DNA from 2 places in the Halanaerobium sp. genome. Region 1 is predicted to be linked to the other one. Evidence: riboswitches for the same ligand, from Rfam matches in the RefSeq annotation. Region 1 holds a riboswitch; the other holds the start of a gene.

The links. Region 1 has a riboswitch for fluoride ahead of crcB (fluoride efflux transporter CrcB). Riboswitches for the same ligand answer to the same signal wherever they lie in the genome.
Region 2: linked by a shared signal. The riboswitch ahead of CI949_RS10770 (cation:proton antiporter) and the one ahead of crcB (fluoride efflux transporter CrcB) in region 1 are both predicted to bind fluoride.

The regions. Positions count from the first base shown of each region.
Region 1 is NZ_QBLR01000277.1:261-4,563, forward strand. It holds partial or broken gene nuoF (NADH-quinone oxidoreductase subunit NuoF) at 1-1,523, opposite strand, end outside; gene CI949_RS17280 (NAD(P)H-dependent oxidoreductase subunit E) at 1,516-2,025, opposite strand; gene CI949_RS17285 (DUF190 domain-containing protein) at 2,200-2,535, opposite strand; gene crcB (fluoride efflux transporter CrcB) at 2,570-2,944, opposite strand; fluoride riboswitch at 3,042-3,109, opposite strand; gene CI949_RS17295 (alanine--glyoxylate aminotransferase family protein) at 3,101-4,237, opposite strand.
Region 2 is NZ_QBLR01000096.1:118-11,010, forward strand. It holds gene carA (glutamine-hydrolyzing carbamoyl-phosphate synthase small subunit) at 43-1,116, opposite strand; gene CI949_RS10745 (NADH-dependent [FeFe] hydrogenase, group A6) at 1,441-3,153, opposite strand; gene CI949_RS10750 (NADH-quinone oxidoreductase subunit F) at 3,146-4,378, opposite strand; gene nuoE (NADH-quinone oxidoreductase subunit NuoE) at 4,437-4,868, opposite strand; gene CI949_RS10760 (permease) at 5,104-5,649, opposite strand; gene CI949_RS10765 (permease) at 5,702-6,178, opposite strand; gene CI949_RS10770 (cation:proton antiporter) at 6,300-7,490, opposite strand; fluoride riboswitch at 7,610-7,680, opposite strand; gene CI949_RS10775 (alanine--glyoxylate aminotransferase family protein) at 7,672-8,808, opposite strand; gene CI949_RS10780 (alpha amylase N-terminal ig-like domain-containing protein) at 8,960-10,893, opposite strand, start outside.

The DNA.
Region 1 (4,303 bases):
AAAGAAGAGTCTTTGACTACTTCTCCCATTTCTATAAGTAAATCTAAATCCTGCTTTTCACCACGGCCTTCACTGATTTTTTCTAGAACTTCAAGCATTCTTGTTGTCCCAATTCTACAGGATGTACACTGACCACATGATTCGTCTTTACAGAAATCAATAAAATATTTTGCTAAATCAACCATACAGGTCTGAGTGTCCATTACTATTAAACCTCCAGATCCCATTATTGTTCCTAACTCTTTAAGTGAATCGTAATCAATTGGAACATTCAAATGTTCTATTGGAATACATCCACCAGAAGGTCCACCTGTTTGGGCTGCTTTGAATTCTGCATCATTCTCAAGTCCACCACAAATATCAAATATTATTTCACCTGGAGTAGTTCCCATTGGAACTTCTACCAAACCATTCTTTTTTATTTTTCCAGCTAGAGCAAAAACTTTAGTACCTGGGCTTGCTTCTGTTCCAATTTTTTTAAACCATTCACTGCCTTTACGTATTATTTCAGGAACATTAGCTAAAGTCTCAACATTGTTAATAACTGTTGCTTTTTCAAATAAACCCGATTCACTTGGGAATGGTGGTTTAGAACGCGGTTCTCCTCTTTTTCCTTCAATAGAGGCAATCAGTGCAGTTTCTTCTCCACAAACAAAGGCACCTGCCCCTAATCTAATATTAACTCTAAAATCAAAGCCACTATCTAAAATATTTTCTCCAAGTAACCCCATTCCTTCTGCTGATTTAATTGCTTTTTTTAATCTTTTAATTGCCAATGGATATTCTGCCCGACAATAAATATATCCTCTCGAAGCTCCAATGGCATAAGCTGCTAATGCCATTCCCTCCAAAAGTCTGTGGGGATCACCTTCTAAGATACTTCTATCCATAAAAGCACCTGGATCACCTTCATCAGCATTACAAATCAAATATTTTTCCTGAGTACTATTGTTAGCTGCAAGTTCCCATTTTAATCCAGTTGAAAAACCTGCACCACCTCTACCTCTCAATTTTGCATTCTTAATAATTTCTATTACTTCATTTGGACTAAAACTTTTTAAAGCTTTAGCAAGTCCAAGATAACCATGATTTGCAATTGCCTCTTCAATATTTTCTGGATTAATATTTCCACAATTTTTGAGTACAATTCTTTTTTGTTTGCTAAAAAAATCACTATTTTGATCAATTAGCCAACGATTTATGATATTTCTTTCCCCTAAATGTGTTTTTAAAATTTCTCTAGTTTTTTCTGGGTTTAAATTACCATATATATATCGCTCATTATTAGTTCGAATTTCCATAATTGGCTCTTCAGCACAAATACCCAAACAACCAGTTATAGAAATTTCTATATCTTTTAAATTTAATTTTTTTATTTCTTTTTGTGCTGTTTTAAGTATTTCCTCTGCCCCAGCTGCAATTCCACAGGTACCCATACCAATAATTATTCTATCTTTTTTTATACCAGAATATTTATCAAATAAGCCCTTTTGGATTTCTTCTAATTCTTCTATTTTAAGCATTTCCTTCCTCCTTTATTTTACCATTTAAATAATTTTCAATAATTTTTACTGCTTTTTCTGGGTTAAGTAATCCATATGCTTTACCATTTACAGTCATTACTGGAGAAAGCCCACAAGCACCTAAACATCGGACAACATTTAATGACACTTTACCATCTTCTGTTGTCTGACCTGATTTAATCCCATATTTGTCTTCAATTTTTTTAATAATATCTTGAGAACCTTTAACATAACAGGCAGTACCTTTACAAAGAGAAACTTGAAACTCACCTTTAGAATATTCTGAAAAATGATTATAAAATGAGACTACACTATTTACCCGTCCAGGTGCCAAATTTAAATGATCAGCAATGATTTTTTGAGCTTCTTTTGGTAAATAACCTATTAACTCTTGAGCTTCATGCAAAACCTCAATTAATTCATAATTATGACCCGAATATTTTTTTAATTTATTTTTTAGTTCGGCTTCATATTCATGTGATTCTTTTAAATTTAAAGACATAATACTCCTCCTTTGTGAATTATGTAACTTTTATTTGTATAAAAATATCTTTTTATGTCGATTTAAATATATTTATGTCTAAATATATTTTAACATATTATTTTGAATTTTAAAAATATTATTTTGGAAATAAATCAAGAAATTATGTCAATAATATTAATATCTATTCAATATTTATTTTTCTGCTTCATATTTTATCACTTCCACATTTTCAATTGTAACTAGTCCCTCTTTGACCATTTCTTTAACTTTGGGTAATATATTCTCTATCTTTTCTTCTGTATCAATTGTTTCAATTACGAGCGGCAAATCTTCTGAAAGCTGTAAAATATGAGAAGATTTAATACGACTATTTAAACCAAAACCTTCAATACCTCTAAAAACTGTTGCTCCAGCCATATCATTTTCTTTGAACATTTTGATCAATTCATGATATAGAGGTTTTTTAGCCCACTTGTCAGTTTCGCCAATATAAATACGAAGAATTTTTCCCTTACCGTTTATCTGCATCATTATCCCCTTTCTTTATAAATGAATTTTAAAGCTAAATAAGTTTAGCCAGTTTAATTCCTAAAAATACTAAAATAAGACCCAAAAATAAATTTGAGAAGATATTAACTAAAGCAAAAAAATACCTTTCATCTTCAAACAACATTATAGTTTCAAAACCAAAAGTAGAAAAGGTGGTTAAAGCACCTAAAAAACCAGTTGTTATAGCTGTCCTGTATAGAGGATTCAATGTGCTTTTATCTAAAAAATATGTAATCAAAAACCCGAGCAAAAATGAACCTACTAAATTAACGGCTAAAGTACCATATGGAAAAATACTGCTATATTTGTTTGCAATCCATTTTGAGATACTGTATCTTCCTATAGCACCAAAAAAACCTCCTAAACCAATATAAAGGATATTAAACAAAACTTATCACCCTATTCTTATATTTTTTTAAAAATTTAAATTTTAGTTTTTAATAACCTTACAAATAAAAAAGCTCCTATCTTAATAGAGTTATCCCTATAAGATAGGAGCCATCATCTGTTAAATCAACAGTAATTAAAGGGGAGCTCCATCCCCTTAGTCCATTTTATTTATAAAAACTTTATGTAATTCAATATTTAAATTAAAACCAAGTTCTCTTAAACTGTGATCAAAGGCTTTTAAAGTTCTATATAACTTCTCTTCATAACAATTTTCTCCCATATGTCCAATCCGGATCAATTTATCTTCAAACTCTCCTAATGAACCTGCAATCATAACATTATGACTTTCTGTCATCAGCTGATTTAGCTCCTGATAATTTATTGAATCAGGAATTTCTATAGCTGTAACTGTATCAGAATGACCATTTTCAGCAAATAAATTAAGATTTGATTCAGCAATAGCTTTTCTAACTGCCTCTGCAATTTTATTGTGTCTTGCAAAAATTTCTTGATCCTCTAACCATTTATCTAAGGCTGCATTCAAAGCATAAATATCACTTATTGCCTGAGTATAAGGAAAATATTTTTCTTCATACCAGTTCTGCCAGAGCTGCAAATTGGTATAATAACCTCTAACTGGAGTTTCTCTATTATTTACTGCATCCCAGGCAGCATCACTAACACTCATAAAAGTGAGCCCCGGAGGCACTGATAGGCACTTTTGCGAACCTCCCAAAATAATGTCAATTCCCCATTCATCAACTTCAATTGGAACTCCACCAATCGCAGAAACTGAATCAACAATAGATAAAATATTATGTTCATTTAATAATTTAGTAATTTCACCAATATTATTTATAATTCCAGTAGGAGTTTCACAGTGAACAAAGGTTGCAAATTTAAAATCATTTTCAGCCGCCAACTTTTCAGCCAATTCATTGGTATCAATTTCTTCATTATATGGAAATTCCCATTTAGTAACCTCAGCTCCATATAAATCAGCAAAATCTGCAAATCCTCTACCAAAGATTCCATTATCTAAAACTAAAACCTTATCTCCCGGTTCAATTAAGGAAGCACAGGCAGATTCAAGTCCTAAAATTCCCTCCCCACTCATAATAATCACATCATTTTTGGTTTTTATTACCTGCTGTAATTTAGAACTAACATCAAGGTAAAAATCAAAAAAATCAGGATCAAGATCGGGATTGGTAATTTTTTGACTCATTGCGCGCCTAACTTCTTCACTGACCTCAGTAGGACCGGGTGTCATAATTAATAAATCACTCACAAAAATCACTCCCACAATTTTACGGTCTAATATAGATTTTATAACTTTTTATGGGAGATTGTCAAG
Region 2 (10,893 bases), on a different contig from region 1:
TTTGAAATATATTTGGGAATATTTTCTAAGTACCCGGTACCATCAGCGCATCAATTCAACAAATTGATCAAATAGATAGTGAGAGTCTTCTGGTCCCGGTGAAGCTTCTGGATGATACTGAACAGAAAAAGCTGGATATTTCTGATGTCTAAAGCCTTCAACTGTCTGATCGTTTACATTGATATGAGTCAATTCCAAATCCAGCTCAGCCAGCGATTCTTCTTTAATGGCAAAACCATGATTTTGTGAAGTAATATAAACTCGATTTGTACTCAGGTCTTTAACCGGATGGTTGGCACCTCGATGGCCAAATTTAAGTTTGTAGGTTTCTGCACCACAGGCTCTACCCAAAAGCTGATGTCCGAGGCAGATTCCAAAGATTGGAACTTCTCCTAATAGTTCAGCAATTGTTTCTGCTACATAGTCGGCAGCTTCCGGGTCACCGGGGCCATTTGAAACCATTACACCATCAGGACTATAATCTAATATTTTCTTAACTGAAGTGCTGGCCGGTACCATGATTACCTCACAATTCCTCGCAAGCAGTGAATTTTTAATATTATCTTTGGCTCCACAGTCAACTAAAACTACTCGATATTTGTTCCCTGCCCCATATTTTTCGACTTCTTTGCGGCTGACCTGAGATACTAAATCTCTACCGGAAAGCCCGGGTGCCTTTTTTGCTTTCTCTATCAATTCTTTATCACTTGAATTGTCAGTAGTTATAATACCGCGCATTGTTCCCTCTCGCCGCAAAATTTTAGTCAGGGCTCTGGTATCTATACCATTAATTGCTGTAATTCCATTTTCTTTTAAATATCTTTCCAGTTTCTTCTTTAAACGCCAGTTTTCTGGTTCTTCAGCAAACTCTTTAACGATAAATCCATTGACATGAGATTTAAATGACTCAAAGTCATCTTCATTAATGCCATAATTTCCTATTAAAGGATAGGTCATACAGACAATTTCTCCCTTATAAGAGGGATCAGTAAGAATCTCCTGGTAACCAGTCATGCTGGTATTGAAAACTATTTCGCCTGCACTTTCTTTTTCCGCACCAAAAAGTTCACCTGTAAAAATACTCCCTTCTTCTAGAACAAGTTTTGCTTTTTTCATTTAACTACCTCCACTTTTTGTTTGCTAAAAACATTAGCTTAATTCCAACAGTATAATTTACTACTTTACTACTTTAAGTTGTTTTTTAAGTAATTTACTAAAGTTTATTGATAAAAATAAAACCTTCTCCCCAGAAAGTATGGTTTGAAGGTTAAAATTGACATAGTAAGGCTAAATTTCTGGAGTCATCCCAGAATTTCTCAACTTACATTTCTACCTTTGCCAGCCTCTCTGGACTGATTTAAAAGGATAAGCTATTTTGTTATTATTGTGATTTAGTTTAACATTAAATTTAAAAACTGTCAACAAATATCCATGGATACATTAAATTTTCCTGGCCTTATATTTAGTATGCAGCAGCCTATGAGCTTTTTCACTGCCTGGCTTTTCTAAATAATTGTCGTAAAGCTTTTTAATATAGGGATTTTCATGAGATTTGCGCAGCTTTTTCTCCTTATCTATTCTATAAATTGCCTGCTGTCTCTTTTCTAATACATTATCAGCACAGGAAATTGGCTGACCTCCTCCACCCATACAGCCACCAGGACAGGCCATAAATTCTACAAAATCAAATTCTTCGCCCTCTTTAATCATTTCCATTACTCTGCGTGCATTACCAAGACCATGAGCAACTGCGGCTTTTAATTTCAGTTCTCCAATCTCTACTTCAGCTTTTTTTATTCCCTCTAACCCCCTTACACTATCAAAATCTATATTTTCTAACTCCTGCCCCGTAATTAATTCAGTTGCTGTTCTAAGAGCTGCCTCCATAACTCCACCTGTAGTACCGAAAATATCTGCTGCTCCGGAGGAAACTCCCAGCAGTTCATCATACTCACTTTCTTCCAGGTTAAGAAAATCAATTCCAGCTGATTTGATCATTGCAGCCAGTTCTCTGGTTGTCAAAACATAATCCACATCTCCAGCCATCTCGTCTCTTTTAGCTTCAAATTTTTTAGCTGTACAGGGCATTACTGAAACAACAACAATGTCTTCCGGATCTATTCCAGCTTCTTTAGCATAATAAGTTTTTGCTAAAGCTCCAAACATCTGCTGCGGTGATTTAGCAGATGAAAGATTATCTAAATATTCAGGGTAGAAATGCTCGATAAATTTAATCCACCCCGGACTGCAGGAGGTAAACAAAGGCAGTTTACCACCACTATTTATTCTTTCAATTAACTCTGTTCCCTCCTCCATAATAGTTAAATCAGCAGTAAAATTAGTATCGAAAACTGCATCAAAACCTAGTCTTTTCAAAGCTGTGACCAGCTGGCCGGTAGAAATATCTCCCGCCTGATTGGAAAAAGGTTCCGAAATTGCTACCCTAACTGCCGGAGCTGTCTGTACCACTACATGTTTTGTCTGATCACTTAGAATGTCTAAAACAATATCTTTCTGATAAAGCTCATGTAAGGCACCTGTAGGACAGGAAAGTATACACTGACCACAGTTAGTACATTCTACATTACCCATTCCTCTATTTTTAAAAGTTGTAACAACTGTTTCCGGGCCCCTATTTGCTGTAGTGAAAATTCCTATTCCCTGAACTTCTTCACATTTTCTTATACAGCGGTTACAGCTGATACATTTTTCAGGTTCTCTAATAATTGAATAGCTAGAATTATCAATACCTTCTCCTCTTTTAATTGGATCCAGCCTCATCTTAGATACTCCAATATCTTCAGCAATATTTTTTAGTTCACAATTATTGGCCCGACTGCAGGTTAAACAATTAAGCTGACAGTCAATATTATGAGTCGCAATTATTAATTCAAATAAATTTTTTCTCAAGTTCCTTACTTTTTTAGAATGAGTCTTAATTTCCATACCAGCCTGAATATCAGTTGCACAGGCAGGCTTAAGCAGCTCTTCTCCCTCAATCTCAACTACACATAATCTGCAGCCACCATAAATTGAAAGCCCTTCTTCATAACAGAGGGTTGGTATATTTATCTTAGCTTTCTTTGCTGCATCTAAAATACTCATCTTTTCTTTTAGCTCCATCTCAATTCCATCAATTACTGCCTTAAGCATAAATCTTACCTCCAATCTTTAACTCTTGTCCATAGTTTTCGATAACTGAGCTAATAAAGTTAAGTGAGGACTGACCCAAGCCACAGCGGGCTGCCAGCCTGATTGTATTACCAATATCGGAAATCAATTCGGCATCGATTTTCTGCCCACTATTTTTAAATTCTTTTAATATTTTATTGATCTGCCTATTCCCTTCACGACAGGGAAAACAGGTACCACAGGTTTCATCCATATAAAATCTAGACACATTTAACATCAAATCTAAGAGATCATGTTTTTTACTGACTGCAATTACTGCACCTGAGCCAAGACTGCTCCCCCTCTTTTCAAAAGCCTGATAACTATAGGGAAAGTCTAAATCTTTTGCTGTAATTAGGGCGGTTGAAATCCCACCAGGTATAACAAACTTTAAATTTTCTCCCGCTTTAATACCTCCGGCTAAATCATAAATAATTTCCTGGAGAGTAATTTTCCCAAATTCAACCTCATACAAACCAGGTTTATTTAGATCTCCACTTAAACACAGCAGTTTTGTGCCGCGGCTGCCTTCAATTCCTAGATTTGCAAATTCTTCAGAATCAGGATTTAAGACTTCTGCAGCACAGCATAAACTTTCTACATTATTGACAACTGTTGGCTGACTAAACAGGCCTTCCTGAATTGGATAAGGCGGTTTGATCCGGGAGCGTCCTCTTTTTCCCTCAATAGAATTCAATAATGAAGTTTCATCACCACATACATAGGCCCCAGCTCCCCTGACCAGCTTTATCTCTAATTTGAAATTACTATCAAATATCTTACTATCTAAAATTTTGTTTTTCCTGGCAGCTGCAATTATTTCAGTAAAGACTTCAATTGCTCTTGTATATTCACCCCGGATATAGATATAGGCCTTATCTGCACCGATAGCAAAAGCTGCAAGCATAATTCCTTCTAAAACTTTAAGCGGTCTCTCTTCTAATAAATATCTATCTTTAAAAGTACCCGGCTCACCCTCATCTGCATTACAGACAAGAAATTTTTCTTCTCCTTCAACCTCAGAAGCCAACTGCCATTTGAGTCCTGTCGGAAAAGCTGCACCACCCCGGCCCTTAAGTTCAGAATCTTTGATTTTTTGAATAGTCTCTTTCCGTCCCATTCGAAGAGCATTTTTTATTGATTTAAAATCATAATCCAGGATATTGAGTAATTTATCTCCTTTAAGATATAATTTTTCAGAAACCATAATCTCTCTCCTTTCAGAGATGCTTATTTTGAACACTTATCCAAACAAAATATTTAAATTAGATACAGCCACCTAAAATTTCAAGAGCCTTATTTCCATCTATTTTTGTGTAAATTTTATTATTCACCATCATTACAGGTCCTTCTCCACAGTGGCCCAGGCATTCAACGACTTCAAGTGTAAACTTTTTATCTTTTGTGGTCTGATGACTTTCCAAATTTAGATATGATTTTACTGCTTTCAAAACAGATTCTGACTGATTAAGATGGCAGGATATGCTGTCACAAATTCTAATTATATATTTTCCCGTTGGTTCAGTATAAAACATTGAGTAAAATGAAATAACACCATAGATATTTGCTCTCGGCAGCTGATACTTTTCTGCCAGTTCTTTAATTACAGTTTCTGGAATATAACCATAGGTACTTTGAACTTCGTGTAACTTTTCTAATAAACTGTCCTGATAAAATAATGATCTGGCTTTAGACACAGGAAACCAACTCCTTTTGTGATAATTTTAACTAATTTGGCTATATTTTTGTGAATTTTCAGTCTTTTGAGGGCGAGAAAACCTTATATTTATCCTAAGTTAATAATATCACACCTCGACTATTTTAATCAAATGTTAATAACTAGAGTAAATATAAAAATATTGAATTTATACTAAGTTCTTGATATAAAAAAGTCAGGAAATTTATCCTGACTCTTATTCAAGCTAATATTTATCATTCAGCTCCAGTAAATTCAGAAGTATCTATGATCTTTTCCATCAAAAGACCAATTATAAAGATTGAAATAAGTGTAAATATAAACCGCAGAATTGAAAATTTAAGACCTACAAATTGAATTTCTACTCCCAGTTGAGGTACTTTTAGTGAAGCCCAAACCCCTAAAAAAATTATCACATTGGAGAGACTTGCTTTTTTTCGCAGAAGTTCTGCAGCAATTGGAAAAGCGACATACATTGGTCCTGTTGGTAGTGTTCCTAAAAATACTGCTAAAAATTTACCCTGAAATGAGGAATTATGCCCCAGATATTTCTCTACCATTGACGTTGGTACCCAGCGATCAGCGAGCCCCATGATTACTAAAACAGCTGGAAAAACAAAAATCATCTCTTTTAAATAGCGGGACGACATCGAAATAGCTGCGGGAAAGCGATCTGGAAATATATATCTAAAAGCTGCCAGTACTATTCCCCAGAAAATTATAGTCTTAATTGTCTTTTTAATATTTTGATTAAATTTTTGTTGTTTTTTTTCAGCCGCCATTTTTTCCTGTTTATTTTTTTGTTTTGATTCTCTAAATTATTTGCTGCTGCCATTAAATAAACACCCCAATCATAAAAGCAATTATCACTGCAAAAATTAAAGCCAGTCCATTCCGATAAATTGTTATCTTTTTACCTAATTCTTTTAATTCAACTGGTATTGTCACAAAACCAACCATCGTTAAAGTAGTAATAAAAGCTGCTACCGGTGTATAAGATGCCCCTGCATCAATTAAAGAGCCTGCTAAAGGTAAGGCTATCAGACTTGGAATCATCATAACTGCTCCAAATAATGCTGCTCCCCCAACCTGTATCAAAGAAAAATCTCCTCCTAAAAATTCTTTAATTAACTCCGGCGGTAAAAATGAAAAAATAATACCAATTACTGCAACCAAAGAAATAAGCTGAGGAGCCAGGCCTAATCCTTTTGAAACTGCAATTTTTAACGCCTGTTTTGATTTTTCTTTATCTTTAATCAATGAAAATAGAACTAAAACTAAAGCAGATATATTAATCACTGCTGCTATCATAATTTAACCTCCTGCTGACACCTATTAACAATATTTTATCTTATAAAATTATTATAATCAAATGTTCAAAAACAGTCAGTGAGGCAAATCACAAATCTGCAACTTTATTTTTTAAATTTAATTAAGTATTAGGATTACCACTCAACCAGTGTCTACCCGCAGTTTTAATAGCTGCAGCGCCCAGAGGTGCTGTTACCACAATCGATAATACAGCCAGTGCTAAAATTAATTCTCCAGAAGCTACTCCAGCAGCCAGCGGAATTGCACCAATTGCCGCCTGAACTGTTGCTTTTGGTGTATAGGCAAGCACACAAAAACCCCGCTCTTTTAAATTAAGTTCTGTCCCCATCAGAGAAATTAAAACACCGACCGATCTGGCAGTAAGACCAACTGCAATGATGATTAAACCTAAAAGTCCTGATTCAAATGCAAGCTGAATATTAACTTCAGCTCCTATTAAAACAAATAACATTAGTTCTGCAAAAACCCAGATTTTATTGAATTTAGAAGAAAGTCTTTTCCCTAAAACTGAATAACGCTCCTGAATCACAAACCCAATTACCATTATTCCAAGCAGAGTAGCAATCGGAATAATTCCTTCTAAAAAATGTTCCAGGGAGTTCATTAAAATACCAAAACTTAAAATCAAAAGTGCTTTTTTAGTATCACGAATATGATATTTTTTAAAAATATAGATTAAAAATAAGGCGATTACTGTGCCCAAAATTATTCCTAAAAATATGGCTAAAGGTACATTTAATATCTGTCTATAAATATTAATCTGCTGCCCGCCATAAATACTTAAAAAGGCTGAAAATATAGTAATTGCAACTACATCATCAACCGAAGCACCTGTCAAAACAAGTGTTGGAACTCCTTTGGCTGCCCCCTTCCCCTGTTCGATTAAGGACAACATCTGAGGAACCACTACTGCTGGTGAAACTGCAGCAATGATAAAAGCCAGAATTCCTGCTTCAATGAACTCGAAATTGAGCAGATAAACAGCAGCTATTATTACTGCTGCACCTTCCATTAAACCAGGAATGAAACTCAACTTAACTGCAGGTACTCCTACTTTTTTTAGTGTTTCTTTTTCTATCCCCAGACCAGCTCTAATCAAAATCACTATTAAGGCAATCATCCTCAAATCTGAAGAAATATTTAAGATATCCTGACTGATTAAATCAAAACCATAAGGCCCCAGTAAAATACCAATTAAAAGCATTCCCAGTAAAGCAGGAAGTTTTAAGCGATCAAAAAATCTCCCAAATAATAAAGCAAATAGAATAATTAATGCTAAACTTAAAGCCAAAGTAATCTCTCCTTGATTGTGAATTTTTTCTCCTGTACCAGGTACAAAACGGCCGTTTTGTACCTGGTACCAACGAATAAGAAATAAAAAAAGGCTCCCATCCAGATAGGGAAATCCCTAACTAGATAGGAGCCATCAACTGTCATCATCTAACAGTGGTTAAAGGGGGTGCTCCATCCCCTTAATTCATTTCATTTACAAAAATTTTATGTAGTTCTACATTTAGATCAAAGCCAAGCTCTCTTAAACTATGATCAAATGCTTTTAAAGTTCGATAAAGTTTGTCTTCATAACAATTTTCTCCCATATGACCAATCCGAATTAATTTATCTTCGAATTCTCCCAGTGAAGCTGCAATCATTACATTATGACTTTCTGTCATCAGCTGATTTAATTCCTGATAGCTTATCCCCTCAGGTATTTCTATCGCTGTTACTGTGTCAGAATAACCATTTTCTGCATATAAACTTAGATTGGATTCTTTTATAGCACTTCTTACTGCACCGGCAATTTTACTGTGGCGCTGAAAAACTTCTTTATCTGCCAGCCATTTATTTAAAGCAGCATCCAGAGCATAAATATCACTAATTGCCTGAGTATAGGGGAAATATTTTTCCTCATACCAGTTCTGCCAGAGTTGAAGATTGGTATAATAACCTCTAACAGCTGTTTCACGATTATTAACTGCTTCCCAGGCTGCATCACTAACGCTCATAAATGTAAGTCCTGGTGGTACCGATAAACATTTTTGAGAACCACCAAGTATAATATCAATCCCCCATTCATCAACTTCAATAGGTACACCACCAATTGCAGAAACAGAATCTACAACTGATAAAATATTATTTTTATTTAATAAATTAGTAATTTCTTCTGCATTATTTATTACCCCAGTAGGAGTTTCACAGTGAACAAAGGTAGCAAATTTAAAATCATTTTCTTCTGCCAACTTTGCTTCTAATTTATCTATATCAATCTCTTGCTTATATGGGAATTCCCACCTTGTAACATCTGCACCATAAAGATCAGCAAAATCTGCAAAACCTCTGCCAAAGATTCCATTATCCAGGACCAGAACCCTATCCCCTGGTTCAATTAAAGAAGCACAGGCAGATTCAAGACCTAAAATTCCCTCCCCACTCATAATAATCACATCATTTTTTGTCTTCAATACCTGCTGCAGTTTTGAGCTGACATCAAGGTAAAAATCAAAAAATTCAGGATCAAGATCTGGGTTGGTAATTTTGCGGCTCATTGCCCGTCTAACCTCTTCGCTGACCTCAGTTGGGCCGGGTGTCATTATTAATAAATCACTCACAAAAATCACTCCCACAATTTTACGGTCTAATATAGATTTTATAACTTTTTATAGGAGATTGTCAAGCTAATTGTTGAAAGAGACTGCACTTAATTTTGTGATTTAAAGTGATTATCGTTAAATAAACAGTACAGCCTCTTTTTTTGAACTATTAATTAATTTTTAGGATTTCAGTAGAATAACCTTCTAATTTTAGTCTTAACTCTTCTGAATCAGATTGATGTTCTTTTCCAGACAGTAAATCTATAGCCCGCACTTCATTTTTAAGCTTTAAATTTATCTCTTTAGCTGTTTGGGATGTATTTAAAACTGTATATATTTTACCATTTTCATCTTCTCGTTTTACAATCACGACTTTTGGTTCACTATCTACAGCTTCAAATTGGACTCCTGCTGTTCGTAAAACCTTATTTTCTTTTCGTATTTTGGCTAATTTGCTGTAATATTGATATAGCTCCTGATCAGGACTATTTCCATTTGGTCTTTCTTCCCAGAGCATTGTACGGCGTGTATCCGGGTCTGAAGCGCCACTTAAGCCAACTTCAGTTCCGTAATAGACCATTGGAGCCCCTGGATAGGTAAACTGGAGAGCTGCAGCCATTTTAAGCTTTTCTTTATTACCCCCAGAGCTGTATAAAAATCTTTCCGTATCATGACTGTCAATTAAATTCTGAAGACTGAAAACAGCCTGAGTTGGATAATCTAAATTTGGTTCATTAATTCTATTAATAAAATCCTGAGCATCTATTCTTTCTTCAGCGATAAATGCAAGGACTGCCTCTCTAAAGCGGTAATTCATAACAGCATCAAATTCATCACCCTGCAGATACTGAGCAGCATTATTCCAAATTTCACCTGTTATATAGGCAGCTGGATTTATTTCTTTAACAAAATTTCTCCACTCCTGCCAGAATTCCGGGTGTCTGGCTTTAACGTCATTTGCAACATCAAGCCTCCAGCCGTCAATTCCATCACTGGGATCTCCATCACCATTAGGATCCATCCATTTTTCTGTAATTTTATAAATATAATCTTTTACTTCGGGATTATCTAAATTCAGAACCGGATGATTTCCATAGCCTGCCCAGCCTTGATAATTTGGCTCTATGTTTTCAGTGCGCTGCTCATATAATGTGGTCACTGGATAATCTTCAATATAAAACCAGTCACTATATTCTGAGTCTTTTCCGTTTTCTACCACATCCTCAAAGGCAAAAAACTCAAAACCACTGTGGTTAAAAACTGCATCCAGTACAATTTTAATTCCATTTTGATGTGCGTTTTTTATAAACTTCTCAAAATAAGCTTCAGAAGCTTCAAAATCTCCCTTTACTGCCAGATTATCATCTATTTTTCCATAATCAGCTGTATTGTAGCGGTGATTTGCAGTTGCTTCGAAAACTGGATTAAAATAAATTGCATTAATGCCGAGCTCTTTTAAATAATTAAATTTCTGCTCAACTCCCTGCAGGTCACCACCATAGAAAACATGCCAGCCTGATTTAGGGTGAATTGATGGATCTAAATCAGTAAAATTATCTGGGTTAAGCTGATGACTCTCACTCTCTTTAATTCCCTGATACCATTCTGGAACTATATTTTTATATCTTTGTTCGTTGCTTTTATAGGTTTCAATTAATTCTGGATCATTAGCTGGATTTCCATTATAAAATCTATCAGGGAAAATTTGATAAAAAACAGCATCCTGCACCCATTTTGGAGTTTTAAAGCTCTCTACTTCAGAAGGATCATAGAAAAAATATTTTAAGTTATTAAACCCGCTGCCATTTTGATGATAAAGCAGCTCGGAATCAGCATCTTTAATTAAAAAAGTATACTCCAGAGCTTCATCCAAATTGTTGAGCGAAACTGTCCAGTAATCAATTTTATTATCTGCACTGTAATGACTCATCTGTTTTTGGTTTCTCTCAGTACCAATTTTGGTCATTAAAGCTACAGTTTCTACATCATTTTTTCTGGTTTCCAGCCTGATCTCAACTTTATCCTCATTAAATTTATTTAAATACACTCTATTTTCGGGATTATGTAAAACAAATTCTTTATTAATCTCACCATCACCGACCT